4 regions of the Streptacidiphilus sp. EB103A genome follow, and region 1 is predicted to be linked to each of the others. Evidence: riboswitches for the same ligand, from Rfam matches in the RefSeq annotation. Region 1 holds a riboswitch; each other region holds the start of a gene.
The links. A riboswitch is a leader RNA that binds a small molecule or an ion and turns the genes downstream of it on or off. The one in region 1 is predicted to bind cyclic di-AMP.

Region 2: another riboswitch for cyclic di-AMP. It lies ahead of ABH941_RS26375 (C40 family peptidase); the one in region 1 lies ahead of ABH941_RS35560 (transglycosylase family protein).
Region 3: another riboswitch for cyclic di-AMP. It lies ahead of ABH941_RS38380 (M23 family metallopeptidase); the one in region 1 lies ahead of ABH941_RS35560 (transglycosylase family protein).
Region 4: another riboswitch for cyclic di-AMP. It lies ahead of ABH941_RS10585 (transglycosylase family protein); the one in region 1 lies ahead of ABH941_RS35560 (transglycosylase family protein).

What each region holds. Positions count from the first base shown of each region.
Region 1 covers NZ_JBGCAQ010000027.1:96,159-101,269, reverse strand. The annotation lists gene ABH941_RS35575 (DUF501 domain-containing protein) at 1-361, opposite strand, end outside; gene ABH941_RS35570 (septum formation initiator family protein) at 391-831, opposite strand; gene eno (phosphopyruvate hydratase) at 964-2,253, opposite strand; gene ABH941_RS35560 (transglycosylase family protein) at 2,424-3,176, opposite strand; cyclic di-AMP (ydaO/yuaA leader) riboswitch at 3,180-3,337, opposite strand; gene ABH941_RS35555 (HAD family hydrolase) at 3,440-4,192, opposite strand; gene ABH941_RS35550 (phosphotransferase family protein) at 4,311-5,111, opposite strand, start outside.
Region 2 covers NZ_JBGCAQ010000016.1:176,741-181,851, forward strand. The annotation lists gene ABH941_RS26355 (hypothetical protein) at 32-160, shown strand; gene ABH941_RS26360 (GNAT family N-acetyltransferase) at 207-638, opposite strand; gene ABH941_RS26365 (aminotransferase class I/II-fold pyridoxal phosphate-dependent enzyme) at 776-2,047, shown strand; gene ABH941_RS26370 (DUF1275 family protein) at 2,071-2,733, opposite strand; gene ABH941_RS26375 (C40 family peptidase) at 2,801-3,229, opposite strand; cyclic di-AMP (ydaO/yuaA leader) riboswitch at 3,295-3,454, opposite strand; gene ABH941_RS26380 (hypothetical protein) at 3,958-4,182, shown strand; gene ABH941_RS26385 (LLM class flavin-dependent oxidoreductase) at 4,350-5,111, shown strand, end outside.
Region 3 covers NZ_JBGCAQ010000034.1:18,088-23,198, reverse strand. The annotation lists gene ABH941_RS38395 (MFS transporter) at 1-624, shown strand, start outside; gene ABH941_RS38390 (undecaprenyl-diphosphate phosphatase) at 777-1,712, shown strand; gene ABH941_RS38385 (thioredoxin family protein) at 1,879-2,490, shown strand; cyclic di-AMP (ydaO/yuaA leader) riboswitch at 2,715-2,846, shown strand; gene ABH941_RS38380 (M23 family metallopeptidase) at 2,859-3,821, shown strand; gene ABH941_RS38375 (hypothetical protein) at 3,935-5,111, opposite strand, start outside.
Region 4 covers NZ_JBGCAQ010000005.1:303,533-308,643, forward strand. The annotation lists gene ABH941_RS10580 (FAD-dependent oxidoreductase) at 1-943, opposite strand, end outside; cyclic di-AMP (ydaO/yuaA leader) riboswitch at 1,228-1,388, shown strand; gene ABH941_RS10585 (transglycosylase family protein) at 1,395-2,576, shown strand; gene mug (G/U mismatch-specific DNA glycosylase) at 2,613-3,200, opposite strand; gene ABH941_RS10595 (transcriptional regulator) at 3,297-5,111, shown strand, end outside.

The sequences.
Region 1 (5,111 bases):
CGTCGCGCCGGGCGATGTAGTCCTCGTGGGCCCGCTGGTAGGCCGCGGCCAGCTCCGGGTCCTCGGCCAGCCGGGCGGTCTGCTCCTTCATCACGCCGTCGGCCTCCAGGGTGCCGATGGCGGACGCGGCCCTGGGGCAGGTCAGGTAGAACAGCGTGGGGAAGGGGCTGCCGTCCTCCAGCCGCGGCGCGGTCTCCACCACGTCGGGCAGGCCGCAGGGGCAGCGGTGGGCGACGGCGCGCAGCCCGCGCGGCACCCGGCCGAGCTGGGCGGCGATGGCGGCCACGTCGTCTTGAAGCACGCCGTCTTGAGACACGCCTTCCGGGGCGACGCCCTCGGGGGCGTCAGGGGTCTGCGTCATTGCCTTGCTTTCTGGATTCCTGGATAGCTCTAGTTCGAGGGTGCGGCCGCGCCCGCCGCGCCGCTCCGGTCGGACGTCTCCAGCGACTGGAACAGGCTGTCGTACCAGGGCTGCTGCGCCCGGGCCGCGGCGGGAGTCCCCGAGGCGGCACTGCCCGTACCGGTGGTGGGGGCGACCGAGATGAACGGGGTCTCGCCGGGGTAGCCGTAGTGCAGCCGCTCCCTGGCCTGGGCGGCCACGTACGCCGGGTCCTGCCAGCGGGCCTTCTCCCGGCGCAGCTCGTCCACCTGGGCCTGGGCCTGGGCCGCCGCGGCGCGCTGCTGGGCGATCTGCGAGCGCTGGGCGATGAACTGCCGGGTCGGATAGGCCAGCGCGGCGACCAGTGAGCACAGCACCAGGGCCAGCACGGCGGCCCGGCCGGTCAGCCGCGGCCTGCGGGGGCCGGTGCCCTTGGCTGTGCTGCCGCTCACGTACTCGCCCTCCCTGACCTGACCTGTCCTGACACGACCCGACCGGTTGATGTGCCGGTGCCCCGCCGCCCACCCTAGAGGGTGAACACGGCAGGGCACCGGTCAGGCGCGACGAGTCGGTCCGACCGAAGGTCAGGCCTCGCTGGGCTGGAAGCGCGGGAACGCGCCGCGGCCCGCGTACTCGGCGGCGTCGTCGAGGATCTCCTCGATGCGCAGCAGCTGGTTGTACTTGGCGACGCGCTCGGAACGGGCCGGGGCGCCGGTCTTGATCTGGCCGCAGTTGGTGGCGACGGCGAGGTCGGCGATGGTGACGTCCTCGGTCTCGCCGGAGCGGTGCGACATCATGCAGCGGAAGCCGTTGCGCTGGGCCAGCTCCACGGCGTCCAGGGTCTCGGTGAGCGAGCCGATCTGGTTGACCTTCACCAGCAGGGCGTTGGCGGTGCCCTCCTTGATGCCGCGGGCCAGCCGGGTCGGGTTGGTGACGAACAGGTCGTCGCCGACGATCTGCACCTTGTCGCCGATCCTGCCGGTCAGCACGGTCCAGCCGGCCCAGTCGTCCTCGAACAGCGGGTCCTCGATGGAGACCAGCGGGTACGCGGCGACGAGCTCCTCGTAGTACTCGGTCATCTCGGCGGCCGAGCGGGACTTGCCCTCGAACTCGTACTTGCCGTCCTTGTAGAACTCGGACGCGGCGCAGTCCAGGGCCAGGGCGACGTCCTTGCCGGGGGTGTAGCCGGCCAGCTGGATGGCCTCGACGATGAGGTCCAGCGCCTCGCGGTTGCTGTCCAGGTTGGGGGCGAAGCCGCCCTCGTCGCCCAGACCGGTGGAGAGGCCGCGCTTCTTCAGCACGCTCTTGAGGGTGTGGTACACCTCGACGCCCCAGCGGACGGCCTCGGAGAAGGACTCCGCGCCGATCGGGGCGATCATGAACTCCTGGATGTCGACGTTGGAGTCCGCGTGCGAGCCACCATTGAGGATGTTCATCATCGGCACCGGCAGCACATGGGCGTTGGGGCCGCCCAGGTAGCGGAACAGCGGCAGGTCGCTGGCCTCGGAGGCGGCGTGCGCCACGGCGAGGGAGACACCGAGGATCGCGTTGGCGCCGAGGGAGGACTTGTCCGGGGTGGCGTCCAGGTCGAGCATGGCCTGGTCGATCAGGCGCTGCTCGGTGGCGTCGTAGCCGATCAGCTCCGGGCCGATCTGCTCGATGACCGCGAGCACGGCCTTCTCCACGCCCTTGCCGAAGTAGCGCGACAGGTCGCCGTCGCGCAGCTCCAGGGCCTCGAACGCGCCGGTCGAGGCGCCGGACGGAACGGCGGCACGACCGGTGCTGCCGTCGTCGAGGCCGACCTCGACCTCGACCGTGGGGTTGCCTCGTGAGTCGAGGATCTCCCGGGCTACGACGACGTCGATGGACGGCACAGGCATCTCCTAGGGGGGAATACAGGGGTGCTTACGACAAGAGCCTAGCCGCAGCCGGGGGCGGGGCCACCCGGACCTTCCGCCTGTCTCACAGGACGGAGCCCCTACTCACCAGTAGTTCACCTGGCGGGCAGGGGCTCCGTCCCTGAGCAGCTGAGCGCCGCACGGGGTCAGACGACCACGAGCTTCTGGCCGGGGAAGATCAGGTTCGGGTTCGCGCCGACGGTGGACTTGTTGTCCTTGTACAGCTCGGTCCAGCCGCCGCTGAGGTGCGCGGCGGCGGCGATGGCGGAGAGGGAGTCGCCCGACTTGACGGTGTAGTTGCCGTGGCCGACCTTCGGCGCAGCCGTGGTCGTGGTCGTGGTGCGCGTCGCGGGCTTGACGACCTTCGAGGCGGAGTCCGTGGCAGCGGTCGACCGGTGCTTGCCGGTACTGCTGCTCTGCGTGGTCGTGCTCGTCGTCGAGTCGGAGCTCGAGCTCGACGAGGACGAACTGGAAGAGGAGGACGAGCCCGCGGTGCTCACCGAGGCGGCGGCGCCGCCCTGGGTGAGTCCGGCCTTCGGCCCGCAGACCGGCCAGGCACCGGGCCCCTGCGAAGCCAGCACCTTCTCGGCTATCGATATCTGCTGGCCCTTGGTGGCGTGGTCCGCGGTGGACGCGTACTGGCCGCCGCCGTAGGCGCTCCAGGTGGAGGCGGAGAACTGCAGCCCGCCGTAGTACCCGTTGCCGGTGTTGATGGACCAGTCCCCGCCGCTCTCGCAGCTGGCGACCTTGTCCCAGGTGGAGACGGAGGCGGCAGAGGCGCTGGTCGCGCCGATCAGCGGCAGAGCTATGCCGGCGGTGCCGAGGCTCGCGGTCGCGACCAGGCGCTTGGTCTGACTGGTGCGCGGCTTGCGATGGCGTCCGGGCGTGTTGAAAGGCATGGCAGGTACCCTCTCCGACGCCTGCGAGGTGAGCTGTCGGGTTCGGGCCGTGAGGTAGCCCGGGCGCTGACGCGCCTTCACCCCAAGCCGCAGCCTTGAGAACTGCGGCAACTTACCTGGGTCCCCCGCTCCTGCCCAATCCTGAAGTTCGAGTTCCGCTCCCCGGCTGGACAGGACTCGGCGTCCCGCGGAGCGGCCGCCCGCGCATGCAGGCGTTCCGGGAAGGCTAGACATATCAGCTGCTTAATCACAAGCCCATCCCGTCACACAAGGAGCGACAAATCACCCAGATCGGACCAGCCTTGGATCAAAGCTTCCGGGTCAGCACCCGCATCAAGCAGTCGCTTCTGGCGCGCCTCGGCCCCGCCAGTGAACCCGATGAACTTGACCCCAGCCTCAGCCGCCGCACTCACATCAGAGGGGGCGTCACCAATGAAGACGCAGTGCCCTGCATCCCCCAACGGCCCCAGCGACTTGAGCGCCTCCAGCAGAAGATGCGGGTTCGGCTTCATCAGGTGCGGATCATCCGGCCGACCGAAGACTTGCTCCGCCTGGATCGCCCCCACCTTCACCCCGTCACGACACAGATAATCCACGATGGCCGCTGCCGCATTGTTGCTGACGATCCTCACCGTCTTCCCCAGGGCAATCAGGCCCGATATCGCCTCGGAAGCACCGGGCGTCGCCCGCGCCGACTTGACCGCCATCCGTTCGGCGCCGGAGAGCCAATCGTGGAACTGACGGGTCAGGAGACGAATCTCCCCATCGGACGCCCCACGGCTCAGCAGCGCACCAGGAAGCCTTCTGAGGAGTAGGTGCGGATCATCCATCCCTGCGAGATCCGGCGGCAGATCCGCCCCAGCCCTGGCGAGCCGTCCTCGAAGATCCTCTGCCACACCCACGGCGGTCAAACTGGCGAAAACCGAGCAAATGGGTCCGTCGAAATCAAGTAGGACCACGGACGCCGCAGACAACATCCGGGCTGCCGCACCATGTTGTACCGACAATGCAGCCACTCGCTCTCATGGTCCACGGGTCCACGTACCCTAGGAGTGCACGGCCTGACCCGCCGTCACCCGATTCACGGTACGCCCGAGCACCCCGAGGAACGCACAGGTTCAACGATGGCAAGGCTCAACTTCCTCCGACGCGGCTGCGGTGCCACTCGCGCAGAGCAGTTGCGATCTGCCGGCGGTCGGGGGTGCGCTCCAGTTGCAACGGCGCGGCGGCACGCTGCAGCGCGCTCTCGATACGGGCGACGGCCCGGGCGAATACACCCTCCTCGATCAGCGCTCCGAGACTGGATGCAGCACGAAGGATGTCTGGATAGATCGACTGCGCCCGCTCATAGGCCAGATAGATCGGGAGATCGGCCCGGATACCCTCGGTCAGCCCTGGCCGAGCAGCATCCAGGCTTGCTTTCCAGGACCCGATCACGGAGTCGAACTGTGAAGCCGGGTACCCCATACGCACCATATGTGTGGAAATGTCATAAATCGGATCACCCGTCATCGCAAACTCCCAATCGATGACGCTCACCCGATCCTGCGGGCCTACTACAAGGTTTCCGCGGTGCAGGTCAGTGTGAAGAAGGCAGAACGGTCTCCGCTTGAGCCTGGGGATACGGTCGACGAATCTCTGCAGCGCGTGTTCCGGAAGTCCGAGTCGTTCCAGCAGAGGGTGCAACTTCTCTCTGACCAGCGGCTCGACGTCCCGCTGGGCAAAGGTCGCGAGCCGCCTGATGAAAGCCGAGGAGTCATCCCCACTTGGCCAATCGCTGGGGACTCTGGGCAGGTCGACCTCCTGCACCTTGGCCATGGCTGCAAAGATTCCCACGATCTCGTCCAAGAGCGGGGATGGGAGTGCGCTGCCACGCGGGTAGACCGCATCGAGGGTATCCCCCTCGATGAACAGCAAGACCAGAGGCTCTTCCTC
Region 2 (5,111 bases), on a different contig from region 1:
CCAGAACGCATCAGCTGACGGGAGCCCCACCATGATCCTCATCAACGCAGCGTCGAAGCGCCCCGGCGAGGCCCCGCTCCGCCGCCTCACTCCGGGCAGCGGCACCATCGTCGTCCCGCGCGCCGCGGGCACCCGAATCACGGGCAAGCAGAGCGGGTGACCCCGCGCTGCGGGTATGCGGAGCGCCGTCGCCCGCGCCGCCCCGCTCACTGCTCGCCGAGCGCCATCCACTTCTCCGGCGCGGCCAGCGGGGCGAAGCCGACCTTGGCGTACACGGCGTGCGCGTCCGCGGTGGCCAGCATGATCCGGCGCAGGCCGTAGGCGGCCAGCTCGTCGCGGACGGCGCCGACCAGTGCGGTGCCCAGGCCCTTGCCACGGACCTCGCGGGCCATGTAGACGTCGCAGAGCCAGGCGAAGGTGGAGCGGTCGGTGACGATGCGGGCGTAGCCGACCTGGGCGTCCGAGGCGAGGTCGTAGACGCCGAAGTTGAGCGAGTTCGCGATGGCGGTGTCCTGCTTCTCGCGGGCGCGGCCGAGAGCCCAGTAGGCGTCCTGCGACAGCCAGCGATGGATCAGGCCGGGGTCCAGCCTTTCGGGGTCGGTGGAGATCTCGTAGCCGTCGGGCAGGTCGTTGGTCATGCCGGCAATCCAAGCAAAGGGGCTGGTGGCGGAGCCAGTGGTTTTGGACGGGACGCCCTGCGGTTCGGCCGCGTCCGCTGCTTTGTATGCTCGGCAGGTGTCACCCGCGCGCGTGCGGGCCCTGCGAGAGGAAAACGATGACCACCGAGTTGAGCTCCACCACCCTGGATGATCTCCTCGACCGTGCTCGCAAGGACTACGAGGCGCTGGCGGGCCGTGGGCTGTCGCTGGACCTCACCCGGGGCAAGCCGGCGCCGGCGCAGCTCGACCTCTCCGACGACCTGCTGAGTCTGCCCGGCGGCCGGCACACCTCCGCCGACGGCACCGATGTGCGCAACTACGGCGGGCTGCAGGGGCTGGCCGAGCTCCGGGAGATCTTCGCCGAGGTGCTGCAGGTGCCGGTGGCGCAGCTGCTCGCGGCGGGGAACTCCAGCCTTGAGCTGATGCACGACTGCCTGGTGCACGCGCTGCTCAGCAAGGTGCCCGGGGCCGAGTCGCGCTGGGTGGACCAGGAGCCGATCACCTTCCTCTGCCCGGTCCCCGGCTACGACCGGCACTTCGCGCTCTGCGAGCGCTTCGGCATCGACATGGTCCCGGTGCCGATGACGGAGTCCGGGCCGGACATGGACGTGGTGGAGGCGCTGGTCGCCGGGAACGCGTCGGTCAAGGGCATCTGGTGCGTCCCGAAGTACAGCAACCCGGACGGGACCTGCTACAGCGACGAGACCGTGGCCCGGCTGGCCGCGATGGAGACCGCCGCCCCCGACTTCCGGGTCTTCTGGGACAACGCCTACGCCGCCCACCACCTCACCGACGAGCTGGTGGAGATCGCCGACCTGCTCGCGGCCTGCGAGGCCGCGGGCAACCCGGACCGGGTGTTCGTGTTCGGCTCGACCTCCAAGATCACGGTGGCCGGCGCGGGCGTGGCCTTCTTCGGCTCCTCGGCCGCCAATGTGCAGTGGCTGCTGGGCAACAACGCCAAGCGGTCCATCGGGCCCGACAAGGTCAACCAGCTGCGGCATGTGATGTTCCTGCGCGACGCGGACGGTGTGCGGGCCCACATGGAGCGTCAGCGGGCCCTGCTGCAGCCGAAGTTCGAGGCGGTGCAGCGCATCCTGGAGGCCGAGCTGGGCAGCACCGGCCTGGCTGCGTGGACGACCCCCAAGGGCGGTTACTTCGTCAGTCTTGAGGTCGCCGAGGGGTGCGCGAAGGAGGTCGTCCGCCGCGCCGCCGGAGCCGGAATCGTGCTCACCCCGGCCGGCGCCACCCACCCGTACGGCGACGACCCGCGCGACGCGGTGATCCGGATCGCGCCCAGCTACCCGACCCTGGAGGAGCTGGAGCAGGCGATCCTCGGCCTGACCGCCTGCGTGCGGGTGGTCGGGTACGAGCAGCAGTTGGCGGTGTAGCGGGCCCCGGACCCGGGGCGGCCTCAGCGCGGGGCCCCGCGCTGCCGCGGATGGGCCCGGGGCAGCGCCAGCGCGGAGAGCGCCGCGGCGACCGTGCCGGCGGCGGCCGGGCAGCACCAGTCGACCAGCGAGGTGGCGGCGGCGCCGACGACCACCGCCGCCAGGCGGACGGCCGGCCAGCGGTCCTGGCGGAGCAACTCGCGCCGCCCGGCCCGGCCCAGCAGGCCGGTGTAGGTGCCGGTGAAGTAGGTCGTGGGCACCTCCCAGGTCTGCGCCTGCAGGCCCATGGCCAGGGCCACCGCGACGATCAGCACCAGCTGGGCCGGCAGTGACCGGCCGGACCCCAGCGCCCAGGCCGCCGCGGTGGCAGCGAGCAGCCCGGTCCCGACCGCCAGCAGGGCGCGCACCGGCACCCGGGGCCGGGCCCGGCCCGCCGCCGCGGCGCCGAACCCGTACCCGGCCAGCGACGCCAGGGCTCTGGGCACGACCCGGTGGTCACCGGACCCGACCGAGGCTCCGACCAGGACCAGGTTCCCGGTCATCACCCCGGCGAAGATCTTGCCCAGGCAGAGGAACGCGAAGGCGTCGGCGGCCCCGGAGGCGGCGGAGAGCACCAGGTGCACCGGCTCGTCCTGGGTGGTGGGCTGGGCGGGCTGGGCAGAAGGCATGGCGGCGGTGGAACTCATGGGGCCATTGTTTCCCGAGGGGCCGTCCGGTGGTGGCCGCCGGGCCGGGGCGGCCTGTCGCACCGGCTCAGAGGCGCCCGTACCAGACGGCGTCGGTCCAGATGTGTTCCAGCCGGACGTCGGCACCGGGGTGGGGCGCGTGCCAGACCTGGTTGTTCCCGGCGTAGATCGCCACGTGGTAGACGCGCCGGCCGTCGTGGAAGAAGACCAGGTCGCCGGGGAGCCGGTCGCTGCTCGGGATGTGGGTGGTGTTGTCGTACTGGGCCTGGGCGGTGCGCGGCAGTTGGGCGCCGGCCTGGTGGTAGGCGAAGAGGGTCAGGCCCGAGCAGTCGAAGCTGTCGGGGCCGGCCGCCCCGTAGCGGTAGGGGGCGCCCTGTTTGGAGGCGGCCACGGTCAGGGCCTTGGCCTGCAGTGTGGTTGCTTCTGCGGTCGGCGGTGCCAGGCCGGCGGTGGCGAGCACCGACAGGGTCACGACGGTGACGACGCCGGCTCGGATGCGCCCTGGATGAGGGCGCGCTGCGGTTTTCGAGGTTGTCGAGGACTTCGAGGACTCGGTCACGCGGGTTCCTCCGGAACCGCCTACGGAAGGTGTCCTGTCGGGTTCGGGCTCCGAAAGCTGCCCGGCCACCGCAGTGGCTGCACCCCAAGGGACGGTCCTGTTCAGGCCGTCCCGCCGTACTCGGGTCTCCCGCTCTCGCCGATGGGTGGGTGCGGAACTGACGTCCGACCGGCGGCGAGACTGAGCGTCCGGGCGGACCGCCCCGCCACGGCGGCGGGGACTTGTTCGGTCAGCCGTCAGTATTGCGACGTTGGGATCCGGTCTTCTCGGTGGACGGACGGGCCGGCGCGAGCGGCGGTGCGAAGTAGCACGGCTGGCGGTGACTCTGGGTGATCGTGATGGCGGTGCTGCGGACTTCATGCAGCCCGGCAGGAAAAATATTCTTTGCCCATTTCGGTATCAGGCTGTGAGCAGCCAGAACGCGGACGGTTCGGGTCGCGGTGCCACTCGATTGCCGGATGTCCCGGCCACACCTGTTCGAGTGAAGTCGAGTTCCGGGGGCGGGCGTTCGGCGATGGGGGCCTGGGCGAGGGTTGCGCCGTCCGCGCGGCCCGGGTCGTCGGCCCGAAAGAGTGCGACTGGCCCGGCGTGTCGCGACGTGAACAGGACGATTCTGTGACCGTTTCATGATGTTACGTCAGTGAATCAGGGGGAATCAGCGGCCCATGACAATGAGTGACCAAGAAGCTGAACTGGCGCTCCAGCGCCTCGTCGCACAGGCGGGCTTCTGGTCGGCCGCCGAGCCCGGCGTGGAGCCGGCCATGGACGACGAGCAGCCTCTGGAGACGCTGCTGCGATGGTGGGGCCGGCTGCGCTTCCCCGATCCGGAGTTCCCCGAGATTCCGCCGCAGGGCCGGTCCGAGCGGGGCGGGGTCTGGCCGCGCGGGTAGGTCGGGGGTGGGTCGGGGCAACGGATCGGCGCTGGATGCCTTGTGGCTGATGGCCGGGGTGTGATAGCTATGCCAGAAGGAAACTGACGGACCGTCAGATGGAGTTGCCGGCCCGGACCGTCCGACGCCTTTCCCGCCGCAGGATCTGACCGCCCAGGAGGCCCCTGATGGAGTTCGGCATCTTCCTGAATGGATTCGTGCCCGGCCCGGCCGCGCACGACCGCCCTTCCGAGCACCTCGCTCTCAAGCGGGAGTTGGACCTGGCCGTCAAGGCGGACAAGCACAACTGGAAGTACGTCTGGTTCGGCGAGCACCACACCCTCACCGAGTACAGCCACATGTCGGCCCCCGAGGTGGCGATGGGCTACGTCGCCGCGAAGACCGAGCAGATCCACCTGGGCACCGGCATCAACAGCCTCTCGCCGCGCAAGGAGCATCCCGTCCGCTACGCCGAGCGCGCGGCGATGCTGGACCACATCACCGAGGGCCGCTTCGAGTGGGGCACCGGACGCGGCGCGGGCAGCCATGAGGTGGCCACCTTCGGGATCATGGACACCGAGTCGACCCGGGCCGAGTGGGACGAGGTCTCCCGCGAGGTCGTCAGGATGTGGGAGCAGTACGACTACTCCTTCCAGGGCGAGCACTTCACCGTGCCCACCCCGCACAACATCCTGCCCAAGCCCTACGGCCACTCGCACCCGCCGATCTGGATGGCCTGCGGGAACCCCGGCTCCTTCGCCAAGGCCGGATCGCTGGGCATCGGCGGCATCGCCTTCAACTTCGAGCCGATCTACAACCTCAAGGGCCGGATCGAGGCCTACAAGGAGGCCGCGGAGAACCCGGTCGAGATCCTCGGCGACTACCAGAACAACAACGTGATGATGACCAACGGCGTGATCTGCCTGAGCGACCGCCGACGGGCCCGGGAG
Region 3 (5,111 bases), on a different contig from region 1:
CTGATCTTCTTCACCTGCTACGGCCAGTTCGAGTCCGGCGTCGCCGCGTACGCCACCGACGTCGTCGGCACCTCGCCGTCCGTCCTCGGGCTGGCGCTGGGTGTGAACACGCTGGCCATCGTGGTGCTGCAGATGATCGTCGTACGGATCACCGCGCGCCGTCGCCGCAGCACCGCGATCGCGGCGACCGGCGTGGTGTGGCTGAGCGCCTGGGCTGCGGCCGCCGTGGCCGGCCTGGTGTCCGGCGGCACGGTGGCGACCGCCGCGATGCTCTCCGTCTACATGCTGTTCGGCGTCGGCGAGGCGCTGCTCGCGCCCACGCTCGGGCCGATCATCGCGGACCTGGCCCCGGCGCATCTGCTGGGCAGCTACAACGCCGCGTTCGCGCTGGTCAAGCAGGTTGCCATCGCTATGGGCCCGGCGGCCGGGGTGCTGCTCGTCGGCGCCGGTCTGCCCGCCGAGTACATCGTGGTGATGGCCGGCTGCACGGTGCTGATCGTGGTGCTGGCGGTCCGGCTGCGGACGCAGCTGACCGGCGCGCAGGACAACGCCGTGCGCCGGACCAGGGTGGTCACCACCTCGGTCGAGCCTCGGCTGGCGGCGGAGCTGCGTCCGGCGGCGTGACGCGGGTTCGGGGACGTGACGCGGGTTCGGGGACGGCTTCGGTGAACGCTCGGGGACCGAGTGGTGAATAAGGGGCGCGAGGGGGTGGAGGGTCTACAGCGCTGTAGTACTTTCTGACTGCCCGCTGTCGATCCCCTTGCCGAAGGCCACCGATGTCGTCCGTCCTCACCTATCCAGAAGCGATCGGCGTCGGCCTGCTCCAGGGCGTCACGGAGCTCTTCCCGGTCTCCAGTCTCGGCCACAGCATCCTGGTGCCCGCCCTCATCGGCGGCTCCTGGAAGCGCGACCTCAATGTCGCCGCGGCCGACTCCCCGTACCTCAATGTGCTGATCGGCCTGCACCTGGCCACCGCGCTGGCGCTGGTGGTGTTCTTCTGGCGGGACTGGGTCCGGGTGATCTCCGGCTTCGTCAGCTCGGTCCGCGAGCGGCGGATCGAGACCGTCGACCAGAAGCTGGCCTGGCTGCTGATCGTGGCGACCATCCCGGTCGGCATCGCCGGACTCGCGCTGGACAAGGTCTTCCGTGAGCACCTGGGCAAGCCCATCCCGGCGGCGATCTTCCTGACCCTCAACGGGCTGGTGCTGTTCGTCGCCGAGCGGCTCAAGCGCGGCGGGACCGGTCGGCGCAGGGCCGGGGACGCGGTCCCGGTCGAGCCGGGCCTCGGCGAGGAGGAGGTGCACCCCGACGTGCTCTCCGACCGCAGGATCACCAAGCTGAGCTGGGGCTCGGCCCTGGTCGTCGGCTGCGCCCAGATCCTGGCGCTGCTGCCGGGCATCAGCCGTTCCGGGGCGACCATCAGCGCGGGCATCTTCAAGGGCCTGCGGCACGAGGACTCGGCCCGCTTCGCCTTCCTGCTGGCGACCCCGGTGATCGGCGCGGCCGCGCTGCTCAAGGTGCCCTCGCTGATGGGGCATCAGGGCGACGGCATCCGCGGCCAGGTGCTGGCCGGCGCGGTGGCGGCGTTCGTCGCCGGGTATGTCGCCGTGCGGTTCCTCACCAAGTACTTCGAGACCAGGACGCTGACGCCGTTCGCGATCTACTGCACGGTCGCGGGACTCGGCAGCCTCGCCTATCTGACCCTGGCGTAGCCGCCACAGCCGGCTACGGCGGCGTAGGGCCGTCCGGGGTCGTCCCTCGTACGGGTGATCGGGGCGCTCCTTCCGCGTTGCTGCACCCGGGAAGCTCCATTCCTCTGATCCCATGATCGTGGAAGATCCTCCGCTGTCGCGGGGGTGGAGCGTGGGAGGGAGTGCCGTGCGAGGGGTTCGGCGACGGATTGCCGCGATCGCCGGTGCGGCTGGGACGTTGCTGCTGCTCGGCGGCTGCATGACGGTGACCGGGCAGGCGCCGGGCCACCGGGGCGCGCCGGGCGACGCCGCCACCCCCGGGGCCGCCCACGGCGCCGGTGAGGTGGGCTACGCCCACCCGTTCGTGCCGTTGCCCTCGGTGAGCCTCGCCCCCGTCCCGGACGGCTACGACCCCTCGGCGGACGCGAGTGCCGCGGTGGCAGCGGCCGTTGCCGCGGCCTCGGCGGACGGCAGGCCGGTCCTGCTCGACTTCGGCTCGTCCTGGTGCGAGGACTGCCGGGCACTGTCCGCGCTGGTGGACACCGGGGGGGTGCACCGGATCCTGGCCCGCAACTACCACCTGGTGACGGTGGATGTCGGGCACTACGACCGCAACACCCAACTCGCCTCCCGCTACGTCTCCTTGGCGCAGAGCGGAATTCCCGCCCTGGTGCTGCTCGGCCCGGACGGCACCAGGACGGACACCGGGGACCCGTCCGAGTTCGCCAACGCGCGCAACCTGGACGCCGACGGATTCGCCGGAACCCTGGTGGACTGGCTCTATCTGCGGTCCCGGTGAGACTGCCGCAAATGTGAGATTGGCGGGAAGGTGAGATTGGCGGGAAGGTGAGAACAGTCGGGCTGATGCATACTCAGGGGTGGTCAGTACGGGGCAGAACCGGACAAATCTCGGTACCGCTCCGTGAGCACTCAACTGCACCCCCGGGATTGCTTGGCATCAACCGTCACTGGGATTACCGTTCAATAACGCAGTGCGAAGGTCTGCCGTTGCTTTGACGGCGTCGTACGCGGTCGCCTAATCCTGTCTGGAACCGGGGAACCACGCACGCAGGGGTGAATCGGCCGAAACTGGCCGTAGGGGACCTTCCTCTCCGAACCCGTCAGCTAACCCGGTCGGCGAGATGGAAGGAAAGGAGCACGCCGAACGTGGCGTCGAACTCGCCCGCCTGGGCACCCGTGGCACCCGTACAGCCGATTCCGCCGCAGCGCAGCGCCCCGGCGGTGCTGGGCTTCGCGGCGATGGCGGCGGTCGGTGCCACCGGAGCCGTCGCGCTCGCGGCCCCTTCCGCGTCGGCGGCCGTACGCGAGACCGGGGGCAGCACCCTGGTCGCCCAGGAGCAGGCCCACGGCGCGACGGCGACGCTCACCAGACCGACCGGCGACCCGGGCACTGCCCTCGCCGACCGGATCCGCACCCAGGCCACCCAGCAGCGGGCGACCGTGGAGGACACGGCCCGGCGCCAGGCGGCGGTCGAGGCGGAGGCACGCAAGACAGCCGTCAGGGAAGCAGAAGCCAGGGAAGCAGCAGCCAGGGAGGCGGCGGCCCGTGAGGCGGCCGCACACGAGGCGGCGGAACGGGCCCGGGCAGTCGAGCAGGCCGCCCAGGAAGCCGCGACCCAGGCGGTGGCGGAGGCAGCCCGGCAGGCCGCGGCGGCGCAGGCGGCGGCCCAGGCCGCGGTGACACAGGCGCAGAACGCGGCCGGCGGCGTCGGCACCCTGGTGTCCCCGGTCGCCTCGGCGGTCGCCGGATCCGGCTTCGGCCAGTCCGACTCGCTCTGGTCCCAGCTGCACACCGGGCAGGACTTCACCGCCCCGACCGGCACCCCGGTCGCCGCGGTCGGCAGCGGCGCCATCACCTCGGCCGGCTGGGCCGGCGCCTACGGCTACCGCGTGGTGGAGACCCTGGCCGACGGCACCGAGGTCTGGTACTGCCACCTCTCGGTGATCGGCGTCGGCTCCGGCGAGGTGACGGCCGGTCAGCCCATCGGCCGGGTCGGCGCGACCGGCAGCAACGTCAACGCCCCGCACCTGCACCTGGAGGTGCGCCCCGGCGGCGGCGAGCCGGTGGACCCGGCGCTGTGGCTGTCCCAGCACGGCCTCGCGCTCTGACCCGGGAGAACTGAGTACCGGAGAACTGAGCACCCCTGAACTCCGACGGTCCCGGTGACAACCCCCCGACACCGGGACCGTCGGTCTGTCCGGCCACCGGGTGCGTTCCTTTCTCAGTTGGTCCTGGTGTTCCGCAGGTGCAGGCCCATGTAGCCGATGTAGATCTTCCCCGTCCCCGAGCAGTCGTCGAAGTAGTGCAGCCGGGGGGCGGTGCCGCCACCGCCTATCCGGAGGTGGGCGCCCATGAAGACCTTGCCGCCGGCGTTGACCTCGACCGGGACCGGGAGTTCGCGCTCGCCCTTCCACTTGGTGTTGGTGCGGACGGTGCGTGACTCGTCGCGGATCACCTTGCGCGGCGGGAAGACATGGCAGTCGACCGGGGTGTTCTCGCACCAGCGGCGGAAGTCGCCGCCGGACTCGCCGTGCACCGCGGCCTCGGCGTAGTCCTGCAGGGCGAGCAGCGCGTCCCAGGCCATCCTGACCCAGGTCGGGTGGTCGGTCTGGTCGTCCAGCTCCCGGGTCAGCCGGGGGTCGCCGGTGAAGGAGAGCAGCGGGAACTCGCCGATCCGTTCGATCAGTTCGGCGAAGGAGACCGGGTCGACCCGGCCCGCGGCCGGCTCGGCGCGGGTCGCGCCCTCGCCGCCGTCCGCCTCGGCCAGCCGCCCGCGCAGCGACCTGACCTGGGTGCGGGCCTCGCGCAGCTCGCTGTACTGCTCGTCGTACTCGGCGGCCAGCTGCGACTCGCGCTCCTCGGCGTCGCGGAGCCAGCGGCGCACCTCCTGGAGTTCCTCGGCGCGGGCCCGCTCCTCGTGGACCTCCTCCTCGTGGTGGTCCACCAGCAGGCTTCCGGGCTGGACGCCGTCGATCGCGGCGATGTCCGCGCTCTCCTCCGACCAGGGGGCCGATCCGCCGCGCAGGTTCTGGGCGCGCAGCGGCGGCAGCCCGGCGAGGGCGTCCGGCAACGGGGACTGGACGGCGAGCCGGCGCGGCAGCCAGGCCAGCAGGCCCGAGGCGCGGCGCAGGTCGGTGTCGAGGGTGTGCCGGCCCATCACCCGGTGCCGCTGGGCCTCGGGGGCCCAGGCCGGGTCCAGGCCGGGGAGGTAGGTGCGGACGGCGCCGCCGTAGACGCGGTGGTGCTCCAGGGCCCGGTTGAAGTCGCGCTCGGCGCCGGGGGCCAGCGCGTAGAGCACGGCGAGGCCGGCGCAGCCGCGCAGCAGCGGGTCCACGGTCTCGGCCAGCCAGTCGTCGAAGTCGACACGCGGGGGAGTGCTGGCGACGACGATCGGCATC
Region 4 (5,111 bases), on a different contig from region 1:
CCTCACGGGCGGTCAGGATCTCAGCGCCGAACTTGGTGGCCTGGCGGCGGGCCCGGTCCGCGAGCTGCGAGCCGGAGACCCCGTCCGGGAAGCCGAGGTAGTTCTCGATCCTGGAGCTCTGCCCGGCCTGGCCGCCGGTGGCGGTGCGCTCGATCAGGACGGTGCGCAGGCCCTCGGAGGCCCCGTACACGGCCGCGCCCAGACCGGCCGGGCCGCCGCCGATGACGATGAGGTCGTAGAAGTCGGCGGCGGGGGTCGTGGAGAGGCCGACCCGCTGGGCCAGCTCCTCGTTGCTGGGCTCGACGAGGGCGTCGCCGTCGGTGGTGATCACCACGGGCAGCCGCTCCCCGTCCTCGCCGGCGGCCGCCAGCAGCTGCCGGCCCTCGGCCTCGGTGACCGGGTACCAGCGGTAGGGGACCTGGTTGCGGGCCAGGAACTCGCGGACCTCGGAGGAGCGGGCCGACCACCGGTGCCCGACCACCTTGGTCTCGTCCACCTGGTGCGGGTCGTCGGCCAGCCAGGCCTTCAGCAGGCTGTCCAGGACCGGGTAGAGCTTCTCCTCGGGCGGGTCCCACGGTTTGAGCAGGTAGTGGTCCAGGTCCACCACATTGATGGCGTCGATGGCGGCGCCGGTGTCCGCGTAGGCGGTCAGCAGCACCCGGCGGGCCTGGGGGTAGATGTCCATGGCCGCTTCCAGGAACTCGATGCCGTTCATCTCCGGCATCCGGTGGTCGGCCAGCAGCACCGCGACCAGCTCGCCGCGCAGCTTCATCTCCCGCAGCGCCTCCAGCGCCGAGGGGCCCGACTCGGCCCTGACGATACGATGGCCCTCGCCGTAGCGGCGCCGCAGGTCCCTGGCGACAGCCCGGGACACCGCCGGGTCGTCGTCCACGGTCACGATCACCGGTCGCTTGGTGCTCTCCGGTCCGGTCGTCGTCGGCATCGCCGCTCCGCCCTGTCGTCGGATCTGCCCTGTCGTCGGGTCTGCCCGGCCCAGAGGTCGTGAGAGGGCCGGGTTCCTACGCTATCCGCTCGGGCGCGTCCGATCCTCCGGACGTGTGACTGGGTGCGGCGAACCGGGTCGGGAACCTGTGAATCATGGAACGGCGGCGTGACGGATCCCACAGTCTGTTGTGGTTTCAATCAAGGTCTGTCTACCTTTCTGGCGTTCGCACTTAAGCGGAACCGACATCTCCGGAACGCCGAGTCCTGCCGCCGGAGAAGTTGCGACACCAGCTACCGCACCACGGCAGGAGCGGGGGAACCAGGTAAGCCGCCACGTCGACCTTGGTCGTCGACGTGGCTTGGGGTGAAGTCGTGCTGCGCACGACCGGGCAACTCCAGCCCGAATCCGACAGCTCACCTCGTAGGCGTGGGAGAGGAAACGCTGCTTCATGCTGTCCGTCCACGGGCGTCACCGCGCTCCGAAGCCCCGACGCACCACCGCCCAGCGCCTCATCGCCTCGGCCGGACTGGCCGGCGTCGGCCTCACCGTCCCGCTCGTCACCGCCGGCAGTGCCTCCGCCGCCAGCGTCTCCACCTGGGACGCCGTGGCGCAGTGCGAGAGCACCGGCAACTGGAGCATCAACACCGGCAACGGCTACTACGGTGGCCTGCAGTTCTCGGCGTCCACCTGGGCCGCCTACGGCGGCACCCAGTACGCCGCCACCGCCGACCAGGCCACCAAGGACCAGCAGATCGCGGTCGCGGAGAAGGTCCTGGCCTCGCAGGGCCCGTCCGCCTGGCCGGTCTGCGGGCCGCAGGCCGGTCTCACCCAGGGCGGCGCGGCCGCCTCGGTGAACACCTCGTCCTCCGCCGGCTCCTCTTCGAGCTCCTCCTCGACCTCCTCCAGCAGCTCGTCCTCGGACACGTCCAGCTCCTCGGACTCGTCCTCCTCCTCGGACACGTCCTCCTCGTCCACCGCGAGCAGCGGCAGCTACACCGTGGCCGCGGGCGACTGGCTGTCGACGATCGCGACCAAGGAGCACGTCTCCGGCGGCTGGCAGCGCCTCTACGCGCTGAACCGCTCCGTGCTCACCTCGGGCCCCAACGTGATCTACCCGGGCCAGAAGCTGACCCTGGGCAGCGCCTCGGGCTCGACCTCCTCCAGCAGCAGCTCGGACTCGACGGCCACCGACGCCTCGGCCACCACGTCCAGCAGCGGCTCCAGCTCCAGTACCACCACCGCGAGCAGCACCTCGACCAGCTCCAGCAGCGGCATGGCCGCGGCCGCCGCCTTCGCGCTGTCGAAGGTCGGCGAGTCCTACGTCTACGGCGGCACCAGCGACGCGGGCTGGGACTGCTCCGGCCTGGTCCAGGCCGCCCTGGCCAAGGCCGGCATCTCCGCTCCGCGCACCAGCGAGGAGCAGGCCACCGCCAGCACCCGGGTCTCCCTGGACTCGCTCCAGGTCGGCGACCTGCTGTTCTGGTCCAGCGACGGCACCGCGTCCGGCGCCTACCACGTGGCGATGTACGTCGGCAACGGCGAGTACGTCGAGGCCGCCAACCCGAGCTCCGGCGTGAAGACGGACACCATCAGCAACTGGGCCCCCGCCTTCGCGGGCCGCATCAGCTGACCTGTTGACCAGCTGACGCGACATCATCTCCACCCGTCAGGGGCGCGGCCGGTCCGGCCGCGCCCCTGAGGGAGTTCCGTCCAGGCTGAGCCGCAGCTCGCGGAAGCGCTCGGCGATGGCGTCCAGGGTGTAGTGGGCGTTGAGGCCGCTGGGATTGGGCAGGACCCACACCGCCGTCCCGCCGAGGGCGGAGGACTGCGGGCCGACCGCGGCTCGGGGCGCGTCGAACGCCACCCGGTAGGCGCCGATGCCCAGCACGGCTAGCGCCTGCGGGCGCAGCCGCTCCACCCGTTCGCGTAGCGCCACCCCGCCCTCCCGGTACTCCTCGGCGGTCAGCTCGTCGGCCTTGGCGGTGGTCCGGGCGACGACATTGGTGATGCCCAGGCCGAAACCCAGCAGTTCCTGCTGCTCCTCCGGCTGCAGCCGGCGCGGGGTGAACCCGCTGAGGTGCAGCGCGGGCCAGAAGCGGTTGCCGGGGCGCGCGAAGTGGTGGCCGGTGGCCCCGGACCACAGCCCGGGGTTGATACCGCAGAACAGCACCCGCAGTCCGGGAGCGATCACATCGGGGATGGTCAGGTCGGGGGCGGCGGCGAGCTGCTCTGCTGTGGGCTTCACGAACGACAGTCTGCCCGCTGCGACCGGCGGTCCGTTGAACGGCCCCTCCGCTGCGTTAGCATCCAGGGACGCCGCCAGGCCGTCGTTCGAAGGAGAGCCCGCACCATGCCCGACCAGCCGGACCCGCTGTTCGCGGGCGTCGACGCGCTGCTGGCCGCGGTGCAGTCGGGCCAGGTCCTGCCGGTCCCGGAAGAGCGGGTGCGGCTGCGGCGGGCCGCCGGGCTCACCGAGGCGGCGGTCGCCCAGGCACTGAGAACCCGGCCGGCCTCGGTGCAGGCATGGGAGGAGGGCCGCAGCGAGCCGTCGGGTGCCAAGCGGGAGGCGTACCGCCGCCTGCTGGAGGGCCTCGCGCAGCGCTTCCCCGGCGAGGCCGAGGGTGAGGCTGCGGCTGAGAAGGTGCCCGCGCCCGTTCCCGTCCCGGCGCCGCCCGCGCGGTCCGAGTCGCGCGGCTCCCGCCCCGCCCCGGTGCCGCTCTCCGACGAGCAGGCCGAGCGCCGCTTCGCCAACGGCCCGCTCCTGGTCCTGGACGGCGACGGGACCGCCTACGGCATCGGCGGCCTGGTCCTGGACTGCCCGGCCCGTACTCTTCCCGCGCTGGTGGACTGGACTCTGACGCAGGCTCAGATCGGCTCGCCCCGACTGCACCGCTCCGGCCGGGACGGCGACCCCCTGGTCGTCCTCACCGCAGCGGCCGCCGAATCCCTCGGGCTGCCGCTGGAACTCGCGGACCGGCGCGGCCTGCGGCTCCCCGACAACCACCCCGTCATCAAGCAACTGACCAAGGCCAAGTGGCAGTTGACGAAGCGTGGGTTCGGCCCCTGGGCCCGGATCTACCGCCCGGCCGAGGGCGGCCGGCGCCACTGCGTCCAACTCGCGGTACTGCCCTGGGAGGCACTGGACACCCGCGCCTGGAACGACGCCGCGACCCTGCCGCCGCCCGAACTCGCCCAGGTGCTGGGCGAGTACGCGACCCGGGTGATCACGCCGCGCGGCTCCACCGCTGTCTCCGGCTTGGAGCTGATGTCCGCGCTGCGCCCGCCCACCCGTGCGGTGCGCGGCGAGGACGGCGTCTGGCAGTCCGGCCCGGTCCCCGGCTCGCTCGCGGTCGCGGTCGACCCGGCCCCGCCGGAGGCCCCCGACGAGCACCCGGTCGCGGTCGGCCGGGCCGAGGGCGAGGTACTCGACGAGGAGGCCTACGAGTGGATCCGTGATCCGGAACTGCTCACCGACGCCGAGTGCGAGCTGCCCTGGGCGGTGGGTGTGGACGTCAACATGGCCTTCGCTGCCGCCGCGAACCGGCTCAACGTCGGCCTGGGCGCCCCGGTCCACGTCCATCAGCCCGCATTCGACAAGACGTTGCCCGGGTCCTGGTTCGTCGACCTCTCCCACGTCTCCTTCGACCCGCGGCTGCCCAACCCCTTCACGCCGGACGGCGAGCAGCCGCAGGGCCCGGCCTGGTACGCCACCCCGACCGTTGCCTACGCAGTCGAACTCGGGTACAGCGTAAGGCCGTTGGAGGGCTGGCTGCGCCCGGAGCACGGCCCCTACCTGGATCCCTGGTACCAGCGGCTGCGGGACGCCTACCTGGCCACCATGGCCGAGCTGGGGGTCACTTCGGCGATGACGCCCGCCGAGTTCCTGGCCGCGATGGAGCAGCACAAGCAGCGCGACCCCGGGCGGGCCGCGGTGCTGTCCGCGATCAAAGCCACCGTCAAGGGCGGCATCGGCAAGCTGCGCGAGCGCCCCCAGGGCGCCCGGCACCGGCCAGGTGAGCGCTGGCCGGCACTGGAGCGTCCCACCTGGCGTCCCGACATCCGCGCCGCGGTGATCTCGGCCGCGCGGATCAACATGCACCGCAAGATGCTGGCGCTGGCCACCAAGGCCGACCTGTACCCGGTCGCGGTGCTCTCCGACTGCGCG